Regions from separate parts of the Bradyrhizobium sp. Ken64 genome, predicted to be linked through region 1. Evidence: predicted binding sites of a transcription regulator. Region 1 holds the regulator's gene; each other region holds the start of a gene.
What was found. The regulator LexA, encoded in region 1, represses DNA repair genes until DNA is damaged. The targets are predictions, from matches to a motif close to TGTTCNNNNTGTGTTCNG.
Positions count from the first base shown of each region.

Region 2: the regulator LexA is predicted to act here: its motif matches at 2,672-2,689, upstream of AC0L2F_RS34425 (ATP-dependent helicase).
Region 3: the regulator LexA is predicted to act here: its motif matches at 2,476-2,493, upstream of uvrA (excinuclease ABC subunit UvrA).
Region 4: the regulator LexA is predicted to act here: its motif matches at 1,552-1,569, upstream of AC0L2F_RS01025 (ribonuclease T2 family protein).

Region 1 is NZ_JBVVPA010000003.1:172,139-177,392, reverse strand. It holds gene AC0L2F_RS06695 (ComEC/Rec2 family competence protein) at 1-1,338, shown strand, start outside; gene AC0L2F_RS06690 (hypothetical protein) at 1,477-1,911, opposite strand; gene lexA (transcriptional repressor LexA) at 2,375-3,076, opposite strand; gene AC0L2F_RS06680 (molybdopterin molybdotransferase MoeA) at 3,253-4,464, opposite strand; gene AC0L2F_RS06675 (HAD family hydrolase) at 5,046-5,254, opposite strand, start outside.
Region 2 is NZ_JBVVPA010000043.1:25,372-30,625, reverse strand. It holds gene AC0L2F_RS34445 (hypothetical protein) at 1-246, opposite strand, end outside; gene AC0L2F_RS34440 (FAD-binding oxidoreductase) at 297-1,721, opposite strand; gene AC0L2F_RS34435 (thioesterase family protein) at 1,809-2,315, shown strand; gene AC0L2F_RS34430 (DUF1328 domain-containing protein) at 2,439-2,612, opposite strand; gene AC0L2F_RS34425 (ATP-dependent helicase) at 2,854-5,254, shown strand, end outside.
Region 3 is NZ_JBVVPA010000008.1:52,443-57,696, forward strand. It holds gene uvrA (excinuclease ABC subunit UvrA) at 1-2,380, opposite strand, end outside; gene AC0L2F_RS15785 (outer membrane protein) at 2,662-3,351, opposite strand; gene AC0L2F_RS15790 (outer membrane protein) at 3,586-4,335, opposite strand; gene AC0L2F_RS15795 (single-stranded DNA-binding protein) at 4,795-5,254, shown strand, end outside.
Region 4 is NZ_JBVVPA010000001.1:198,641-203,894, forward strand. It holds gene AC0L2F_RS01010 (DUF3617 domain-containing protein) at 1-516, opposite strand, end outside; gene AC0L2F_RS01015 (hypothetical protein) at 561-854, opposite strand; gene AC0L2F_RS01020 (hypothetical protein) at 1,037-1,501, shown strand; gene AC0L2F_RS01025 (ribonuclease T2 family protein) at 1,616-2,308, shown strand; gene AC0L2F_RS01030 (23S rRNA (adenine(2030)-N(6))-methyltransferase RlmJ) at 2,361-3,221, shown strand; gene AC0L2F_RS01035 (cold-shock protein) at 3,471-3,686, shown strand; gene AC0L2F_RS01040 (outer membrane protein) at 3,757-4,380, opposite strand; gene uvrC (excinuclease ABC subunit UvrC) at 4,631-5,254, shown strand, end outside.

The sequences.
Region 1 (5,254 bases):
TTCTTCGCGGTGCGCGCGCTGCTCGCTTTGGTTCCGGGATTGGCGGCCGGCTTCGCCATCAAGAAATGGTCGGCCGCCGCCGCGCTGGTCGCCGCCGCGTTCTACCTGCTGCTGTCGGGCGCGGAGGTCGCAACGCAAAGGTCGTTCTTCATGACGGCGGTGGTGCTGATCGCGGTGATGGTCGATCGCCGTGCCATCACCTTCCGCACGTTGGCTGTCGCCGCGCAGATCGTGCTGGCGGTCGCGCCGGAAGCGCTGGTGCATCCGAGTTTTCAGATGTCGTTTGCGGCAACGCTGGGGCTGGTGGCGCTGGTGCAGATCGGCATGCCCAATTTGTTTGCCTCGCCGGACCATTCGGCGACCGCGCGCATTGCGATGTGGGGTGGCCGCGAGATCGCGATGCTGTTCATGGCCTCGCTGATTGCGGGACTTGCGACTACGCCCTATGCCGCGTTCCATTTCCACCGTGTCACGCCGTTCGGCGTGCTCGCCAATCTCGGCGCGATGCCGGTGGTCTCGGCGCTGGTGATGCCGGCGGGACTGTTGGGGCTGCTTGCTGCGCCGTTCGGGCTGGACAGCGTGTTCTGGTGGCTGATGGGGATCGGCATCGAGTGGATGGTCGCGGTCTCCCGCTGGGTCGCGGCATTGCCGGGCGCGGTCGGCCGCATCCCGGCGTTCGGGATCGCGCCGCTGATCGCGGCGAGCCTGGGAATCATCGTGCTGGGCTTGTTGCGCACGCCGCTGCGCTGGTCCGGCGCCCTGGTGCTGCTGGCAGCGATCCTCTGGGGACTGTCGGCGCGGCAGCCCGACATCCTGATTGCCGGGGATGGCGCGAGCGTCGCGGTGCGGGGCAGGGACGGATATCTGCACCTGATCAGGACCAACAAGGACAGCTTTCTGCTGAGGGAATGGCTCGCTGCCGACGCCGATCCGCGCGATGCCGGCAGAGCCTCGCTGGCCGATGGCGTGTCCTGTGACGAATCCGGCTGCGTGACGCCACTGGCCGACGGGAGGCTGGTCGCGCTGGCACTGCGCGTCGACGCTCTCGCGGACGATTGCAGTCGGGCCGCGCTGGTGGTGACGACACGTCCCGCGCCGTCCGATTGCGCGGCGATGGTGGTCGATCGGCAGCGGCTCGCCAGCCAGAGCGCCCTGGCGCTGACGCAGCGTGGTGACGGGTTTGTAGTTCAGGCGGTGAGGGCGAGAGGCACGAGCCGCCCCTGGTTGCCGGCCGGCGCCGGTGAGGGTGATTTCGACGGCAGCCTTGCGCCGAAGGCGACCGCGTCCCGCATCAAGGACGCAACGCCCGCGGAGACGGACTTGCAGGCCGACGATTGATCTGATGGTGCGGAGCAATGCAGTGGGTTGGCGCATCCGCTCGGATTCGCCGGGCGCAAACCACACCTTCTCGCCGGCCACGGCCGGCGATGGCGATTCAATCCTGACCTCCGACCTCGTAGCCGGAGGGCGGCTGTGTCAGCCGATCGGCAGGTGCGTGACGGTCGGCTGCCTGTCGGCGATGATTTGCGCCTTGTTCTCGCGCTCGGTGACCGACTGAGTCACCGGCAGTTGCAGCACGGTCGCTCGCTGGCCTTCGACGAGCTGCGTCACCAGCACGTATTTGCCGTCGGGGAATTCGATCGCGTCATGATGGCGGTCGGGAACGTGCGGATCGATCTTGCCGAACTTGCCCACGCGGGAATTGATGGTGCGCGTCCAGATCCAGCGATTGTCGTAGCGGACGTCGTCGGCGAAGGCGAGCTCCGTTCCCGGCAGCAGGCAGACGGCAACAGACGGATCGGCTGCGGAGGCGAAGCCGCGCGTCGAGGTGCCGCGGAAGCTTGTCGTGACGATCGTCTCGCCGACTTCGGCGGGGCGCGACGCGACGGCATGCAGGCTGTAGTCACACATCGGGTGCTCCTCATGCTGGGATAGCAACCCGCGTCTCTCAATCGAGGCGCAGGCCTCTATCAGAGTTGAAGCACGAACGCTCTGCTTGGTTGTGGGCAAATCTGCGGCTGGTTTCTGCAGGCCGCGATCACATTATCTTTCCCGAATTCAATAGGAACAAAGCCCCTTGCGATGCATTCGGGAGGCGCATGCGCGAATATTGCCGGCTTGGCTGCAACGGTCGAACTTGACCGCTGGTCGTTGTTTCCTCGAACGCGCGAGCCGCGAAGCGGTGCTGTTTGAAGCGGTACCGCTTCGTCGGCGTCGCGAGGAGCCAGCGGCGGAGGAGGGGCCGGATAGTCTGTGCAGAACCAGAACGACTATCCAGCCGGAGCGGACGATCATCCGATCCAATCTCTGACCGGCGCTGCAGATCGGAAGCGCGCGAGGCGCCAAGCACTTCCGGTATGAAGTACTTCCGTTATCAGTACTTCCGGTAAAGCCCGATCAGCTTGCCCTGAATCTTCACCCGGTTGGGCGGCAGGATGCGGACCTCATAGGCTGCGTTGGCGGGCTCGAGCGCGATCGAGGCGCCGCGACGGCGGAAGCGCTTCAGCGTCGCTTCCTCGTCGTCGATCAGCGCCACCACGATGTCGCCGGTATCAGCGCTCTCGTTGCGCTGGATCAGCGCCATGTCGCCGTCGAGGATGCCGGCCTCGACCATGGAATCACCGCGTACTTCGAGCGCGTAATGCTCGCCCGAGCCGAGCATGTCAGGCGGTACGCTGATGGTATGGCTGCGGGTCTGCAATGCCTCGATCGGCGTGCCGGCCGCGATGCGGCCCATCACCGGCACCGCCACGGGACGTTCGCCCTCGTCCGCGGGCAGGCTGGAGCCCGCACGCACCTTGCCGAGATTGCCCTCGATGACGCTCGGCGTGAAGCCGCGGCGGCTGCCGGCCGCCGCCTGGAGCTCCGGCAGCTTGATGACTTCAATCGCGCGGGCGCGGTTGGGCAGGCGTCGGATGAAGCCACGCTCCTCGAGCGCCGTGATCAGGCGATGGATGCCCGACTTCGAGCGCAGGTCGAGCGCATCCTTCATCTCGTCGAAGGAGGGCGGTACGCCGCTTTCCTTCAGACGTTCACTGATGAATCGCAGAAGCTCGTATTGTTTGCGCGTTAACATCTCGACCAAAGTCCCCCGGTTGATGTCGTCCGATTCCGAGACGCAGAATTCGGCCATAAGCCGCCACATGCTCGAAACAAATCATGAACGGACACTATATGTTCGATACATGTTCCGCAACTGCTTAATTTACCGTGAACAAGGCAAACGTCGCGGAACGCGCGTTGCCGAGGCGGTCAGACGGGGAGCCGCAACACTTCGCAAGCCGTGCCGGTCTCGGCCTTCGGCGCGAATGGTGCGCGCACGAGAAGTACCTGTGCTGCAGCGAGATTCGCAAGCAGCGAAGAGTCCTGATGATTGACGGGAAGAACGACGCGTGTGCCATCGTCACGCTCCTCCAGATGCGCCCGCAGATAGTCCTCGCGCTGGTCGTTGGCGCCGACGTCGCGGCCGAGCACGGCGTGTTCACGGCGATGGTGAATCACCGAACGGCCCGACAGGGCGCGAATCAGCGGCACCATGAACAGGAAAGCGCACACGTAGGACGACACGGGATTGCCCGGCAGGCCGATCACACCCATTGCGCCGAGTCGCCCGTGCATCATCGGCTTGCCTGGCCGCATCGCGATCTTCCAGAACGCCATCGCGATGCCTTCGTCCCGCAGTGCCTGCTGGACTAGATCGTGGTCGCCGACCGATGCGCCGCCGGTCGTGATCAGGATGTCGGCGCCGCTCTCGCGGGCGCGGCGGATGCCGGCGGTGGTCGCCTCCAGCGTGTCGGCGGCAATCCCGAGGTCGATGGTCTCGGCGCCCTCGCTGCGGGCGAGCGCGTGCAGGGCGTAGCCGTTGGAATAGACGATCTGGCCGTGGCCGGGCGTGGTGCCCGGCATCACCAGCTCGTCGCCGGTGGCGAGAATGGCGACCTTCGGACGCCTGAAAACGGCAAGGTGCGGATGGTTCATCCCAGCGGCGAGCGCGAGGTCGCGCTCGGTGAGACGGCTTCCCTTGCGCAGGAGCACGTCGCCTTCGCGGAAATCAACGCCGGCGCGGCGGATGTGCCGTCCGGCGATCGCGGCTTCCTTGATCGTGATACGCTTGCCGGCGGCGACCGTGTCCTCCTGGATCACGACGGCGTCCGCGCCAGCGGGAACGACGCCGCCGGTGAAGATCCGCACGGCCTCGCCGGCGCCGACCGTCCCCGCGAACGGCCGGCCCGCCGCGACTTCGCCGATGACGGTGAGCTCCGAATCGATCGTCGCGGCATCGGCCGCGCGCACCGCGTAGCCGTCCATCGCGGACATCGCCTGCGGCGGCTGCGTGCGTCGCGCGGCGACGTCACGCGCGAGCACGCGATGGTAGGCCTCGTCGAGAGAAATCATGTCTTCCGGCAGCGGCTCTGCACCCGCCAGCACCGCGGCAAGCGCGTCAGAAACCGGCATCAAGGCCACGGCGAAAACTCCTGCTCGGCACGTTCGGGCGAATGTTCCGCAAGTCTTCTAGCCGAGCGCGGGCGCGGAGGCAAAAACGGCTCAGCGGGCGCAGTCGTCCCGTCGCTTCACATTGTTCCGGAAGGCGGCATTAAGCGCGTCGGGGCACGAGGTGACGGATCGGCAGGAGAGTGGTCATGGAAGCGACGAAAATCATGACAAGAGGAGAACGACGAGCGCCACTGATCAGCTCCCTGCCCGCCCGGGAGTTACGTCGGGCGCCTTCGGCCCCTGGTCTTTGTCTGGCAGCGGATCGGCCTGGGATTTCAGGTCGGCGGCCTTGCTCACAAGCTTGGCGGAAAGGTCCGAGTCTGAAGTTGTCCTGGCGAATTCAAGGAGAAGAGAGGCCTGCCTAGTGAGGTAGTTTTTGCCCAACACGGTGATGCACCCGTTCGTAGAAGTCCCAACGGGCTGTAGACTCCTGAAGACGGTATTCTGTTCCGGGAACTCTGTATAAAAATGCACAAAGTGATTGGTTCCAAAATCTTTCGAATTAGTTCCGTCGGGCGCACTTCCATGGGCTTCGCGCCGACGGATCGTCGTCAGATGCCCAATGCCCTCAATGCGTTCCCGACGTCACGCGGCGAGGTCACATGCACCGCCGTCAAGCCGCGCGCCCGCGCTCCCTCGATGTTTTCAGCAAGATCATCGAAGAACACGATGCGCCCGGCGGGCACGCCGATCGCCGCAACGACGTGGTCGAAGGCTTCCGCATCCGGTTTGCGCAGGCCGATGCTGGACGACAAATACA
Region 2 (5,254 bases), on a different contig from region 1:
GATGCGACGGACTGCGTCGTCGCGCATCAGTCCGTCCGCGATCTTCATCGCGATTTCCATCGCGACTTTCGCCGCGCGCTCGTAGCGCTCGCTGTCGCGCTTGTCGTTGCGCGCACTGCTTGCCGCGCTCGCCGCCGCGGCGTCACAGATCGCACGGATGCGCTCGGCGGCCTCGATGTCGCCGAGCGGCCGTTCGATCGCTTCGTCCCAGATGTCCCGGCGCGTCTTGCGGGCGAACCACTGCATTGCCTGCTCCGTGGTGAGGGAGCGAGCATAAACGGCGGCCACGCCGTGCGCTACGCCTCTGGTACGATCTTGCCGGGATTGAAGATGTTCTGCGGATCGAGCGCCTTTTTCAGCGCCCGCATCGCGTCGATCGCCTCGGGGCCGAGTTCCGCCTTGAGGTATTTCTGCTTGCCCTGGCCGATGCCGTGCTCGCCGGTGCAGGTGCCGTCCATCGCCTGCGCGCGCTCGACCAGCCGATGCATGAACTCCTCGCCGCGCGCCATCTCGTCGGCATCGTTGGTGTCGCAGACCAGCGAGCAGTGGAAATTGCCGTCACCGACATGGCCGACGATCGGCGACAACAGGTTGAGACGCTTGAGATCTTCCTCGGTCTCGCCGACGCATTCGGCAAGGCGCGAGATCGGCACGCAGACATCGGTCGCGACCACGCCGATGCTGTCACCGGGCCGCAGCGCCTTTACCGACCAATAGGCGTCGTGCCGCGCCTGCCACAGTTTTGTGCGATCCTCCGGCTTGGTGGTCCAGGAGAAATCGCCGCCGCCGCAGTCCTTTGCGATCTCGCCGAAGGCCTTGGACTGTTCGGCGACCTCGATCTCGCTGCCGTGGAATTCCATCAGCAGCAGCGGCGTTTCCGGAAGGGTCAGCTTCGAATAGGCGTTGCAGGCCCGCACCTGCGCGGCGTTGAGCAGCTCGATGCGCGCCACGGGAATGCCGGTCTGGATCGCCAGGATCACGGCCTGACACGCCCCGTGCACGGTCTCGAACGACACCGCACCGGCCGCGATCGTATCTGGGATGCCGCGCAGGCGGATGGTCAGTTCCGAGATGATGCCGAGCGTGCCCTCCGCGCCGACGAACAGATGCGTCAGGTCGTAGCCGGCGGATGATTTCTTCGCACGCGTGCCGGTCGTGATGATCTCGCCGTCGCCGCGGACCACTTTGAGCGCCAGTACACTGTCGCGCATCGTGCCGTAGCGCACCGCGTTGGTGCCGGAGGCGCGGGTCGAGGCCATGCCGCCGAGCGAGGCGTCGGCGCCGGGGTCGATCGGGAAGAACAGGCCCTGGTCGCGCAGATGCTCGTTGAGCGCCTTGCGGGTGACCCCGGGCTGGATCACGCAGTCGAGGTCCTCGGCATGCACCGCGAGCACCTTGTTCATGTCACGCAGATCGATGCAGATGCCGCCGGCGGGTGCGTTGACCTGGCCCTCGAGCGAGGTGCCGGTGCCGAAGGCGATGACGGGCACGCCGTTTTTCGCGCAGATCCGCACCACGTCCTGGATGTCGGCGGTCTCCTGCGCCATCACCACGCCATCTGGCGGCTGGTTCACGAGCCATGTGGTGGTATGGCCGTGCTGCTCGCGGACGGCCTGCGAGGTGATGAGGCGGTTGCCGAACCGCGCGGCAAGCTGCTCCAGCGCGCTCGCGAGGGCTTTCGGCGCCGGCCGCGGCGGATTATTGGTGATGGTCGTACCCACGGACGTTCCTCCCGACGAGACGAACCGTGGCAAAGGACATCTCACCGGTCAAGTCAAGCGACCGGACGCATAGCTGGGGAAGGACACATGCCGGAGACTGCTGCCACGACGATCGAGGGCGCACCGTTCCGCGCCTCGATCATGCAGATCGAGCCGCAATGGATCGACTACAACGGCCATCTCAACATGGCCTATTACAACGTGATGTTCGACCGCGCGATCGACCAGATGTGGCTGACGCTCGGGATCGGCCCGGGCTACATGAAGGAGCGGGGCGGCTCGACCTTCACCGCCGAATGCCACGTGCGGTATTTGCGCGAAATCCACCTCGGCGATCCCGTGCAGGTGTCGGTCTGGCTGCTCGAAGCCGACGACAAGCGGCTTCACACCTTCCAGGAGTTGCGACACGCGACCGAAGGCTGGCTGTCGGCGACCTCCGAAAACATGTCGCTGCACATCGACATGGGCTCACGAAAGGTGGCGGCCTTTCCACCAGACATTCGTGAGCGCATTGCGGCAGTGATCAAGGCCCACAGTGCCGTGCCGCGGCCCGAGGGCATCGGCCGCAACGTGGCGATGCCCTCGAAGCGGTAACGGCTTCCAACTCTTCATCCTGAAGAGCCCGCAAAGCGGGCGTCTCGAAGGATGCAAGGCCACAGCCGGGCCTTCATGGTTCGAGACGCGCGTTCCGCGCTCCTCACCATGAGGATCACATTGCTAGACCCTGGTGCGGCCGCGGGCCAAACCAACAACGGCCGAGACCAGGAACAACACGACCGCGATGAAGAAGATGATCTTGGCGATTTCGATCGACGCGCCGGCGAGGCCGCCAAAGCCCAGGATACCGGCGATCAGGGCGATAACCAGAAACGTCACAACCCAGCTAAGCATGATCCGAACCTCTGTTTCGATGTCTGTCTGCGATCGGCGCGGCTGACGCGCCTCACTTGCAGAACCAATCGCCAACGCGGAACAATGGTTCCGGGCCGCTGGGGCCGGAAATTCGCCTGACCCTCAGGAACAAATTGGCTTTCCGCGCACGTGGAAAACCCCCGCCCGCGGCCCCATATAGGGACCAATCCCTGTTAAGAAGGCTCCCCTTTCACCACCCCGCAGTGCCAACGTGGGGCAAATGATTCGCATGACCGAGCCGCGCAAGATCACGTCCCAGAGCGTTCCCGACCACCAGCCGGCAGCCGGCGGCATTGCCGCGCGCGCGCGCGCCTCGGTGGGCCCGCAATACCTGTCCGGGCTCAATCCGGAGCAGCGCGAGGCCGTGGAGACGCTGGACGGCCCGGTTCTGGTGCTGGCCGGCGCCGGCACCGGCAAGACCCGCGTGCTGACCACCCGCATCGCCCATATCCTGAGCCAGGGCCGCGCCCGCCCCTCCGAAATCCTGTCGGTGACCTTCACCAACAAGGCCGCGCGCGAGATGAAGCACCGGCTCGGCCAGATGCTCGGCCATGCCGTGGAAGGCATGCCGTGGCTCGGCACCTTCCACTCCATCGGCGGCCGCATCCTGCGCACCCACGCCGAGCTGGCGCAGCTCAAGTCGAACTTCACCGTGCTCGATGTCGACGATCAGGTGCGGCTGTTGAAGCAGCTGCTGCAAGCCGACAACATCGACGACAAGCGCTGGCCCGCGCGCATGCTGGCCGGCCTGATCGACGGCTGGAAGAACCGCGGCCTGACGCCGTCGCAGGTGCCGTCGGGCGAAGCCGCCGTGTTCGCCAACGGCAAGGGCGGCAAGCTCTATGCGAGCTACCAAGAGCGGCTGAAGATCCTCAACGCCGCCGATTTCGGCGATCTGCTGCTCGAGGACATCCGCATCTTCCGCGAGCACCCGGATATCCTGCGGCAGTACCAGCAGCGTTTCAAATTCATCCTGGTGGACGAGTATCAAGACACCAACGTCGCGCAGTATCTGTGGCTGCGGTTGTTGTCGCAGGCGCCCTCCTCTTTCACCTCTCCCCGCGTGCGGGGAGAGGTCGCATCGCACAGCGATGCGGGTGAGGGGGACTCTCCGCCAGCTGAGCTCGTGGAGGGAGCCCCTCACCCCGACCCTCTCCCCGTGAAGGACGGGGAGAGGGAGAAGACCCACGTCAAAAACATCTGCTGCGTCGGCGACGATGACCAGTCGATCTATGGCTGGCGCGGCGCGGAGGTCGACAACATCCTGCGCTTCGACCATGATTTCCCCGGAGCCAAGGTCATCCGCCTCGAGCGCAACTACCGCTCGACCGGCCACATCCTCGCCGCCGCCTCGCACCTGATCGCCCACAACGAGGGCCGGCTGGGAAAGACGCTGCGCACCGAGGACCATGACGGCGAGAAGGTCACGGTGACAGGCTCGTGGGATTCGGAAGAGGAAGCCCGCGGCATCGGCGAGGAGATCGAGCAGATCCAGCGCCAGGGCGACAAGCTCAACGAGATCGCGATCCTGGTGCGTGCCTCCTACCAGATGCGCGAGTTCGAGGACCGCTTCGTCACGCTCGGCCTGCCCTATCGCGTCATCGGCGGCCCGCGCTTCTACGAGCGCGCCGAGATCCGCGATGCGCTGGCCTATCTGCGCGTCATCAATTCACCGGCCGACGATCTCGCCTTCGAGCGCATCGTCAACACGCCCAAGCGCGGAATTGGCGATGCCACCGTGCAGATGCTGCACGATCACGCCCGCAAGCGCCGCATTCCGCTGTTCGAGGCGGCGCGCGCGGTGGTCGAGACCGACGAGCTGAAGCCGAAGGCGCGCGGCTCCTTGCGCGACGTCGTCGCCCAGTTCGACCGCTGGCGGGCCCAGCGCGAGGTCACGTCGCACACCGATCTCGCCCAGATCGTGCTCGACGAGAGCGGCTACACCGAGATGTGGCAGAAGGACCGTTCGGCGGACGCGGCGGGCCGGCTGGAAAACCTCAAGGAGCTGGTGCGCTCGATGGAGGAGTTCGAGAACCTGCAAGGCTTCCTCGAGCACATCTCGCTGGTGATGGACCGCGACAGCGGCGCCGACGAGGACGCCGTGTCGCTGATGACGCTGCATTCGGCCAAGGGCTTGGAATTCGACAACGTGTTCCTGCCCGGCTGGGAGGAAGGCCTGTTTCCGAGTCAGCGCACGCTGGACGAACAGGGCCGCGCCGGCCTCGAGGAAGAGCGCCGGCTCGGCCATGTCGGCCTGACCCGCGCCCGCCGCCGCGCCAAGATCTATTTTGCCACCAACCGCCGGATCCATGGCACCTGGTCGACCACGATTCCCTCGCGCTTTCTGGACGAGCTGCCGGCGGCCAATGTCGAGATCACGGAATCCAAGGGCGGCTCGGCCTGGGGCGGCACGGGCGGCTACGGCGCCTCCCGCTTCGACGACATGGAAGCGTTCGGCTCCACCTATTCGACCCCAGGCTGGCAGCGCGCCCAGGCCAATCGCAATCGTGGCGGCGGCGGGGGCGGCAATGGCGGCCGCGGCAGCTTCGAGGAACAGGCCTCGTCGTTTTCGTCCCAGTCGTCCTCGCCCGATTTCGGCAGCTTCTCCTCGCGCCGCCGCG
Region 3 (5,254 bases), on a different contig from region 1:
CGGGTAGAAAGTGCATCTCGATCTTGATGACGCCGTCGCCCTGGCAGGCCTCGCAGCGGCCGCCCTTGACGTTGAAGGAGAAGCGGCCGGGCTCGTAGCCGCGCGCTTTGGACTCGGGCAGGCCGGCGAACCATTCGCGGATCGGCGTGAAGGCGCCGGTATAGGTTGCGGGGTTCGAACGTGGCGTGCGGCCGATCGGCGACTGGTCGATGTCGATAATCTTGTCGATGTGCTCGAGACCCTCGATGCGGTCGTGCGGCGCGGCGCCCTCGCTGGCGTTGTTCAGCTTGCGGGCGATCGCCTTGTACAGCGTGTCGATCAGCAGCGTTGACTTGCCGCCGCCGGAGACGCCGGTGACGCAGGTGAACAGGCCGAGCGGGATTTCGGCCGTGACGTTCTTGAGATTGTTGCCGCGCGCGTTGACCACCTTGATGGTGCGGCGATGGTTTGGCGGACGCCGCTCCGGCACCTCGACCTCGAGCTCGCCGGTGAGATATTTGCCGGTCAGCGAGTTGGTGTTGCGCATGATCTCGGCGGGCGTGCCTTCGGCGATGATGTTGCCGCCATGCATGCCGGCGCCAGGCCCGATGTCGAGGACGTGGTCGGCGAGCAGGATCGCGTCCTCGTCATGCTCGACTACAATCACGGTGTTGCCGAGGTCGCGCAGGCGCTTCAGCGTATCGAGCAGGCGTGCGTTGTCGCGCTGGTGCAGTCCGATCGAGGGCTCGTCCAGCACGTAGAGCACGCCTGTTAGCCCCGAGCCGATCTGCGAGGCCAGGCGGATGCGCTGGCTCTCGCCGCCGGACAGCGTGCCGGAGGAGCGGGACAGCGTGAGATAGTTGAGGCCGACGTCGAGCAGGAAGGTGAGGCGCTCGCGGATCTCCTTGAGGATGCGGCCGGCGATCTCGTTCTGCTGGGTGTTCAGCGCCTCCGGCACGGTCTCGAACCACGCGCCGGCGCCCTTCACCGACATTTCGGAGATGTCGCCGATATGCTTGCCGCCGATCTTGACGCAGAGCGCCTCGGGCTTCAGCCGAAAGCCGTGGCACGCCTCGCAGGGCACGTCGTGGAAGTACTTCGCCAGCTCCTCGCGCGCCCACTCGCTCTCGGTCTCGCGATAGCGGCGGTTGATGTTGGTGATGACGCCCTCGAACGGCTTCTTGGTGTCGTAGGAGCGGACGCCGTCCTCGTAGGAGAACTTGATCTCGTCCTCGCCGGAGCCATGCAGGATCGCGTTCTGCGTCTTCTTGGGCAGATCCTTCCATTTGGTGGTCAGCGTGAACTTGTAGTGCTTGCCGAGCGCAGTCAGCGTCTGGATGTAATAGGGCGACGAGGACTTGGCCCAGGGCGCGATCGCGCCCTTGCCGATGGCGAGCTCCTTGTCGGGGATGACGAGGTCTTCGTCGACATGCTGCTCGACGCCGAGGCCGCCGCAGGCCGGGCAGGCGCCATAGGGATTGTTGAACGAGAACAGCCGGGGCTCGATCTCGGGGATGGTGAAACCGGACACCGGGCAGGCGAACTTTTCCGAGAACAGCATGCGCTCGGGTCCGCTCTTGTCGTGGATCTTTGCGGTCTTCTTTTTCTCTTCCGCGGGGGCTGCTGCAGCCGGCGCATCGGCGAATTCGATGACGGCAAGACCCTCGGCGAGCTTCAGCGCGGTCTCGAAGCTTTCGGCGAGGCGCTGGCCGATGTCGGGGCGCACCACGATGCGGTCGACGACGACGTCGATGTCGTGCGGGAATTTCTTGTCTAGCGTCGGCGCTTCGGCGAGCTCGTGGAAGGCGCCGTCGATCTTGACGCGCTGGAAGCCTTTCTTGAGCCATTCGGCGAGCTCCTTGCGGTACTCGCCCTTGCGGCCGCGCACGACCGGCGCGAGCAGATAGAGCCGCGAGCCCTCGGGGAGCGCCAGCACGCGGTCGACCATCTGCGAGACGGTCTGGCTCTCGATCGGCAGGCCGGTGGCGGGCGAATAGGGCACGCCGACACGCGCCCACAGCAGGCGCATATAGTCGTAGATTTCGGTGACGGTGCCGACGGTGGAGCGCGGGTTCTTCGACGTCGTCTTCTGCTCGATCGAGATTGCCGGCGACAGGCCGTCGATCTGGTCGACATCAGGCTTCTGCATCATCTCCAGGAACTGGCGGGCATAGGCCGACAGCGATTCGACGTAGCGCCGCTGGCCCTCGGCGTAGATGGTGTCGAACGCGAGCGAGGATTTGCCGGAGCCTGACAGCCCCGTGAACACCACCAGCTTGTCGCGGGGAATCTCGACGTCGACGTTCTTGAGGTTGTGCTCGCGCGCGCCACGGATCGTAATTGCGCGCAGGTGTGCTCCCGCGTTCTGTTGTTGGCGCTTCGCCTTGATCACTTCATCCATCCTGGTGGTCCTCAAGGAATCCAAAAGCGCGCGATCGCGCCAACGAAACAGGCGCGCTTCGCCCGGAACCGGGATCGGCGCCGATGGGTATGTGAGCGAACGTAGGAAGAACGGGGGCGGATTTCCAGTGGCGTTTGCGAATCGTCAACGGATTGTTGGCGCGCTGGCGGCATCTGGCAGGAGCAGGGCTCGGAACCTCGCGGCGACGTGCCCGTCAAACAAAAAGGCCGGCGCAAGGCCGGCCTTTCGTAACGCGGATGCGTTGGAGCTAGGTACTGAACTCAGTACTTCGCGACCACCGGGCCCCCGAAGTGATAGTTCACGCCGACCTGCACGGTGTGGAGGTTGAGCGTTCCGGTCGGAATGGCGCCTCCGAAGTAGGTCTCGCCGCCGAGGCTGCGATAGAGGTATTCGCCCTTGACCGACCACTGCGGAGCGAAGAACGCCTCGACGCCCGCGCCGACGGTCCAGCCCGAGTGGAACTTGCTGTCGGAGACCGAGAGACCGCCCAGGGTGGCGGTGAGCTTGTTGTCGATCCAGGCGTAACCACCGGTGCCGTAGAACAGCACGTTGTTGACGGCCCAGCCGATGCGGCCGCGCACGGTGCCCATCGCGTCAGTCTTGGAGCTCAGCGAGGCGGGGATGCCACCGACGCCCGCAACGAAAACCGTACCAGCGGCCGAAGCGCTGACGTCTGCCCAGGCGCCATCGGCCTCGACGCCGAACACGACGTTGCCGGTCTGCCAGTTATAGCCGGCGGTGCCGCCGACGAAGCCGCCCTTCATCTTCGGGTCGGTCGAGGAATTTTCCCAAGCGCCACCACCGACGATACCGAGGTAGAAGCCGGTCCAGTTGTAGACCGAAGCCATGGCCACCGGCGCCTTGGTGTAGGGGCGCGCCGCGAGATCAGCGGCCGAGGCCGGGGCAGCGAGAGCGAACAAACAGGCCGAAGCCAACCAAACCTTTTTCATTTTCAACTAATCCCAGTCCCAGTTTCTGATTGTGCCTTCCACGATCGAGAAGGGCATCGGACGCGGTGGTCCAACTGATGTCTCCATACACCGGTGAAGCCGCAAGTTGTGTCACTCAAAAGTCACACCATGTGTGAAACGTAATAGTTGTTGACTGACTATTCCGAGCTGGGAAGCACAGCAAAAAAGGCCGGCACAGGGCCGGCCTTTGATCTCAAGGATATCAGAGGGATATCAGTACTTCGCGACGACCGAGCCGCCCCAGTTGAAGTGATAGTTCACGCCCACCTTGATGGTGTGAACGGTGTCGGTCCATTCGGAGCGGTTGGTGACCACTGGAGAGTATTGGATCGTGCTCCTGCCGAAATCGATGTAGTTATACTCGACCTTGGCTGACCAGTTCGGAGCGAACATGTATTCAGCGCCTGCACCGACGGTCCAGCCCCAGCGCCAGTCGTTCTGGACGAAGACGTTTCCGGGAATGCCGTCGTAGCGGTGCTGGATGTCACCGACCGCGGCACCGCCGCTGACGAACCAGAGCGCGGGGCCGGTCGAGTAGCCGAGACGGCCCTTGATGTCGCCGAAGCCACGAATCTTCGTGAAGTAGGTGTCGCCGAGGCCGGCATTAATCTCGGCCGAACGGCCGCTGATGTCGGCCCAGTGATAATCGCCTTCGATGCCGAACACGGCCGGACCGGACTGCCAATTGTAGCCGAACACCCCGCCGACGAAGCCGCCGCTCGTGTCATACCTCTGGCTGCCCGCGAAGATCGCTGTGTTCGGACCGTCGAAGAAGGTCTCGTCGCTACGACCCCAGCCGCCGCCTCCCTGCACACCGGCGTAGAAGCCGGTCCAGGTATAGATCGGTGCGGGCGCGGCCATTGGCGCCTTCGTGTAAGGACGCGCGGCCATGTCCGCCGCACTGGCCGGAGCCGACAGGCCCATCGCCACTGCACCGATTGCACCAATAAGAAGCCTATTCATTGCCAGTCTCCCCAGGTTCGTCCGCCTCTTAATGTCCCCGAAGCGGCTGATCAGGCGCGAGGGCCCATATGAACTAAGTCCGAGGCAACCGTAGCTCTGCGGAGCGGCAGAGTCCGTCTCCGAAATGCAACAAGAACGGGGCAGTGCGAGTAGCCATAACTTGCTGAATGTTAAGTTCTTTCTTCCGTTTTTTGGAACCTACAAAGGTTCCAATCGACGCGTGCCTTCCCACAGGACATCGCCGATCGATCCCACACCTTCAGTGCTGTCATTCGCCAAGAACAAATCTGGAACGAGCCGGAGGTCGATGCTATATGTGGGGATAACCGGAGGGGTGACGGACTGATCGGCGTCCGCAAGCGTTCGGCGAGCGTATACGGTCGCCTCAACAGGCACGGCGGAACGCGGGGAGCGGACCGGCCTTCTTGAATTCAATGGCATTCGGAGCGGAGAGCGGAGATGGCGGGAAGCGTCAACAAGGTCATTCTGGTTGGAAATCTCGGCAAGGATCCTGAAATCCGCCGCACCCAGGACGGGCGGCCGATCGCCAATCTGAGTGTCGCGACCTCGGAGACGTGGCGCGACAAGGCGACCGGCGAGCGCAAGGAAAAGACCGAGTGGCACCGCGTCGTGATCTTCAATGAAGGGCTCTGCAAGGTCGCCGAGCAGTATCTGAAGAAGGGCGCCAAGATTTACGTCGAGGGTGCGCTCCAGACCCGCAAATGGACCGACCAGAGCGGCGTCGAGAAGTACTCGACCGAAGTCGTGCTGCAGGGATTCAACTCCACCCTGACGATGCTGGACGGCCGTAGCGGCGGTGGGGGAGGCGGCAGCTTCGGCGACGAGCCGGGCGGCGATTTCGGCTCCTCCGGTCCAGTCAGCAGCGCGCCGCGGCGCCCTGTTGCGGCCGGCGGCGGTG
Region 4 (5,254 bases), on a different contig from region 1:
CGCCTTGAGCTTGTCCATGTCGCGTACGTTCATCTTGAAGCCGCCGGGCATCACGATATCGCCGGGCTTCTGGTCCGGCTTGCAGGCCCCCAGCCATTTCGCTTCGAGCTGCATGCTCGTGTCGCGGCCTGCCGTGCCGGCGGCGCCGCCTTGCGCGTGCGACGACGTCTTCACCGTATAGGCCGAATTGAAATCGCCGGTGATCTCAGCATGCGAGGTCGTGCTGATGCCGGCGACATTGCACTCGGAATCGCTGACATAGCCGGTTGCGGTCTTCTTGATGTCCTGTTTGGCGCATATCTGCTTGGCCATCGGGGAGACGTTGTTGTTCATCTCCTTGTCGACGGTCTCGTCGGTGCAGTGCTGCATGGTCATCTCGGGCACCGGCGTGCCGGTCCTGACCATCTTCAATTCCCACAGGCCCGCCTTGCGCACCGGCAGGTCGTCAGCGCGGGCGCTGCCTGCCGACAAGACGAGGCAAAGGGCGGAGCCGAGCAAAGCGAGTTTGCGCGTCATGTGGGAAGCTCCCGGCTGCGAGATAGCGGCGTTGCGAAAGCGCCTCAGTAGAGCGTGCGGATCGGCTGGTCGGCGGCGCCATAGGGCACCCAGCGGCAGGAGAACGAGATGTAGCCGCCCTCATAGGCCTGCATCGCCAGGAATTTGGCGACCTTGCCATAGCGCGCACAGTGATCGACCGCGACCTGCCGCGCATCGACCTGGGTTGCCATTGAATAGGCGATGATGCCGCCGGTGTCGTTGCCCTTGAACGGAGGCACCGGAAGGAGATCGGCGCGCGCCGACTGGCTCGCCAACATACCCAGGGCAAGTAGGCCCGCGGCCGCAATGATTCGCATTCCCGTCACTCCGATTGGTTGGCGGCAGTTTACGGTGCCGGCGCGGCGGTGGAAAGAACGGAAGACCCCTCTAACGCAGCATTGCGGTCAACTCGTCGGCAAGTGTTGCCGCGCTGCACTTGACCTCCCCCGGCCTTCGCGGCACCGTCCGACCCTCGCAGATCATGCTGTCTGGATTGCCCATGCGCGCCTCGACCTTCCTGAAATCGCTCCGCTTTGCCGCCGTGCTCGGCCTTCTGTTCGGGGCGCTGTCGCTCGGCGAGGCCAGGGCCGCCAATCCGCTGGAGCTGAATTTCTGGCTGAGCGGGCCGCGCTATGACGGCAACGTCTCCGAATGCGACAGGGCGCTGCCGACGATCGCCACCCAGTTCTGGGAGAAGGAAAGCTCGTTCTGGAATTCCTCGTTGAAGATCACCGGCTTCTCCGCGGTTCACGAGACTGCGTTCCGGCCCTGGGCGTCCGACAACATTCCCCGCCGCTATTGCACCGGCGAAGCCATGCTCACCGATGGCAAGCTGCGCAAGGTGCATTTCTCGATCGTCGAGGATGGCGGCTTCGCCGGCTACGGCCAGGGCGTCGAATGGTGCGTGGTCGGGCTCGACCGCAACTGGGCCTACAACCCGGCCTGCCGCGCCGCCAAGCAATAATTGCTCTGATCCGGACCGATCAGGCGGCCGACCGACGGTTGCCCGCATTTTGTTCTTGAAATGTTCCTATCGCCTGCTAGGCTCGTCTGCACAGTCTAGTTGAGGGGCGTCGCCATGTTTCATTCCAGATTGCATTCGTTCTCCCGCCTGATGATCTCGCTGACGCTTGCGGCCGGGCTGGCTGTATTGGCCGGTGGCGCCAAGGCCCAGGACAAGCGGCAGAACACGCCCGGCGAATTCGATTTTTATGTGCTGTCGCTGTCGTGGTCGCCCTCCTTCTGCGAAGAGGCGGCGGAGCGCGGCGGCCGCTCGCAGATCCAGTGCAGCGGACGGCCCTACGCTTTCGTGGTCCATGGTCTGTGGCCGCAATATGAGAACGGTTTCCCGGAATATTGCCAGCGGCCGTCGCCGCGGCTGAACCGCAGCATCGTTTCCTCCATGCTCGACCTGATGCCGGCGCCGGGGCTGATCTTCAACGAGTGGGACAAGCACGGCACCTGCTCGGGGCTCGCCGACCGCAGCTATTTCGAGACGATCCGGAAGGCGCGCGCCGCGATCAAGATTCCGGCCGAATATCTCGATTTGTCGCAGGCCAAGACGGTGGCGCCGGCGGAGGTGGAGGAAGCCTTCATCAAGGCCAATCCGGGCCTCAGCGATGCCGCCGTCTCGATCACCTGCAACCGGACGCGGCTATCGGAAGTCCGCATCTGCCTCAGCAAGGACCTGCAATTCCGCGCCTGCGAGGAGATCGACCGCCGCGCCTGCCGCCGCGACCAGGTGGCGATGCCGCCGATCCGGGGTGGCTAGCCCAGGCGTCGTGCCTCTTTGCTCAAGCCGTCACGTGGCGTAGTGCTCTTGCATGAATTACCGTCACGCCTTCCATGCCGGCAACTTCGCCGATGTCATCAAGCACATCGTGCTGGCGCGCATCATCACCTATCTCCAGGACAAGCCGGGCGCGTTCCGCATCATCGACACCCATGCCGGCGCCGGCCTCTACGATCTCGAAAGCGATGAGGCGCGCCGCGGCGGCGAGTGGCTGACGGGCATTGCGCGGCTGATGCAGGCGCGGCTGTCGAACGACGCCATGGCGCTGACCAAGCCCTATCTCGACATCGTCCGCGCCTTCAATCCGAAGGGCGAGCTCAAGGCCTATCCGGGCTCGCCGCTGATCGCGCGCGGCCTGCTGAGGCCGCAGGACCGCCTCTTGCTCTGCGAGCTCGAGCCGAAGGCGCGCAAGGCGCTGATCGGCGTGCTGCGCCGCGACGAACAGGCCCGCGTGGTCGACCTCGACGGCTGGATGGCGCTGCCGGCTTTCGTGCCGCCGAAGGAACGGCGTGGGCTCGTGCTGATCGACCCGCCGTTCGAGGCCAAGGACGAGTTCGAAAAGCTCGGCGAGGCCTTCTCGGCGGCTTTCGCGAAATGGCCGACCGGTATCTATGTAATCTGGTATCCCGCCAAGAGCCGGCGCGCCACCGACACGCTGGTGCAATCAGTGGCGCGGCTCGCAGCCGCAGCAAAGCCGCCGGGAAAATGCCTGCGCCTCGAATTCAGCGTGGCGCCGCAAGCTGACGGCGCAGCCCTCACGTCCAGCGGGCTCTTGATCGTCAATCCTCCTTACACGCTGCAGGGCGAGCTCAAGACGATCCTGCCCGAGCTGGAAATGCCGCTCGGCCAGGGTGGCGCTGCCAGATTCCGATTAGAGGTGCCGAGACCGTAACACTCCGGCATCTTGGGAAAAATATGCAGGAGCGGTAGTCAATCTGCAGAGAACCGTATTATGCTGTTGCAGTGACTGGCTTTACGTTCCGCTTCCGCGAATGGTTGCGGCGGAGTGAAGGCCTAAGAAAGATCCAGTCGGACCGAATGGTCTGCCCAAGGATGGCCAGCTCCCGGGCTTCGTAAGGCCCGGTCATGTCGTGACGTGCGTCTGCGTCACGACGGAGGAGCAATGAGGGGGAGTTTCCCGATGGCCATGACGGGAACGGTCAAGTTTTTCAACGGTGAGCGCGGCTACGGATTCATCAAACCGGACGACGGGGGCCGCGACGTCTTCGTGCATATTACTGCTGTGGAGCGGGCCGGACTGAAGGACCTTGCCGAAGGACAGCGCATTACTTTCGAAGTCGAACCGGACAAGAAGGGCAAGGGGCCGAAGGCGGTCGATTTGGTCATCCTTCCCTAGCGCGCCTGGCGTAAAAAAAATCCCGGCCGCAAGCGGCCGGGAGGTTGGTCCGGTATTTTCTTCTTAGCTATCAGAAGCGATAGTTCACGCCTGCGCGCACAACGCTGGCGCTATAGCCGTTTGACACGCCCGTAATCGCGAACTGGCTCGTCGACAGATCGATATAGAGATATTCGAGCTTGGCGCTCCAGTTCGGCGCGAACCCGACTTCCGCGCCGGCACCGATGGTCCAGCCGGCGCTGGTGTGCGACTCGGTCCAGCCGAACGTCTGCGCGCGCAGCTCACCGAAGGCGAGGCCCGCCGTGCCGTAGAACAGCACGTTGCTGAAGGCGTAGCCGGCGCGGCCACGCAGGGTGCCGAACCACGGATTGGAGAACTTCCACGGCGCGAAGGTGTCGTCGGCACCGGCGGCCTGGATGTCGCCCTCAACACCGAACACCCATGGGCCGTTCTGGAAATTGTAGCCGGCCTGAACGCCGCCGACGAAGCCTGACGGCTTTGCGGGATTGTTGCTCACCGAACCCCATTCGTAGCCGAGATTGGCGCCAAGATACGGACCAGCCCAGCTATAGGCATTGAGCGGCTGATTGACCGTGTAAGGCGCACGCTGCCCGTAATTGAGATCGGCGGCCTCTGCCGAAGCCGTCCAGCCGACTGCAGCCAACGCGGCTGCGCCCACAACGAGCCCCTTCATCACACACTCCAACGCAACTGCCGTCACCGCTGCGGTGCCCACGCCGCCGCGCGAGGCAAAACCGCATGGTTACGGAACCATCCCTTTTTCGCGTAAGATTTATCGAGAGTTTTAAGTTAAAGGCCTGTTAAGCCGGGTTACCGCGCTGTTAACAGGCTTAAGCAAGCGTTACCGGGAACTGCGCCGCCATCCTGTGCGTGCGGCACGGCCGGAACTTCAAATCGGCACCCGCAGCGCCTAAATTCGCACCATGGTTCACGATTCCCCCGACAATCCGGACGACGCACGCGCGCGCAAACCCGTGCGCGGCAACGCGCCCGACGTCCCGCCCCAGGAAATTGAAGCGGCGCCGCCGGACCTCGATCCCGCCACCGCGAACGGCGACGACGAGGATGATGCGCGGCTGCCGGACATCCTGGAAGAGAGCGGCACCGTCGGCGAAGAGCCGCTGGCGACCGGCCACGAGGCGATCGAACGCGCGGTCCGCCTCGCCCCCACCTCGCCCGGCGTCTATCGCATGCTCAATGCGAACGCCGACGTACTCTATGTCGGCAAGGCCAAGAACGTCAAAAAGCGCCTGTCGAACTATGCGCGCCAGAGTGCGCCGCAACCGGCGCGCATCCTGCGCATGATCGCCGCCACGGTGACCGTGGAAATCATCTCGACCCACACCGAGACCGAAGCGCTGCTGCTGGAAGCCAACCTCATCAAGCAGCTTCGGCCGCGCTTCAATGTGCAGCTGCGCGACGACAAGTCGTTTCCCTATATCCTGATCACGGGCGACCATTGGGCGCCGCAGATCCTGAAGCATCGCGGCGCGCAGACGCGGCCCGGTCGCTATTTCGGCCCGTTCGCCTCGGCCGGCGCCGTCAAC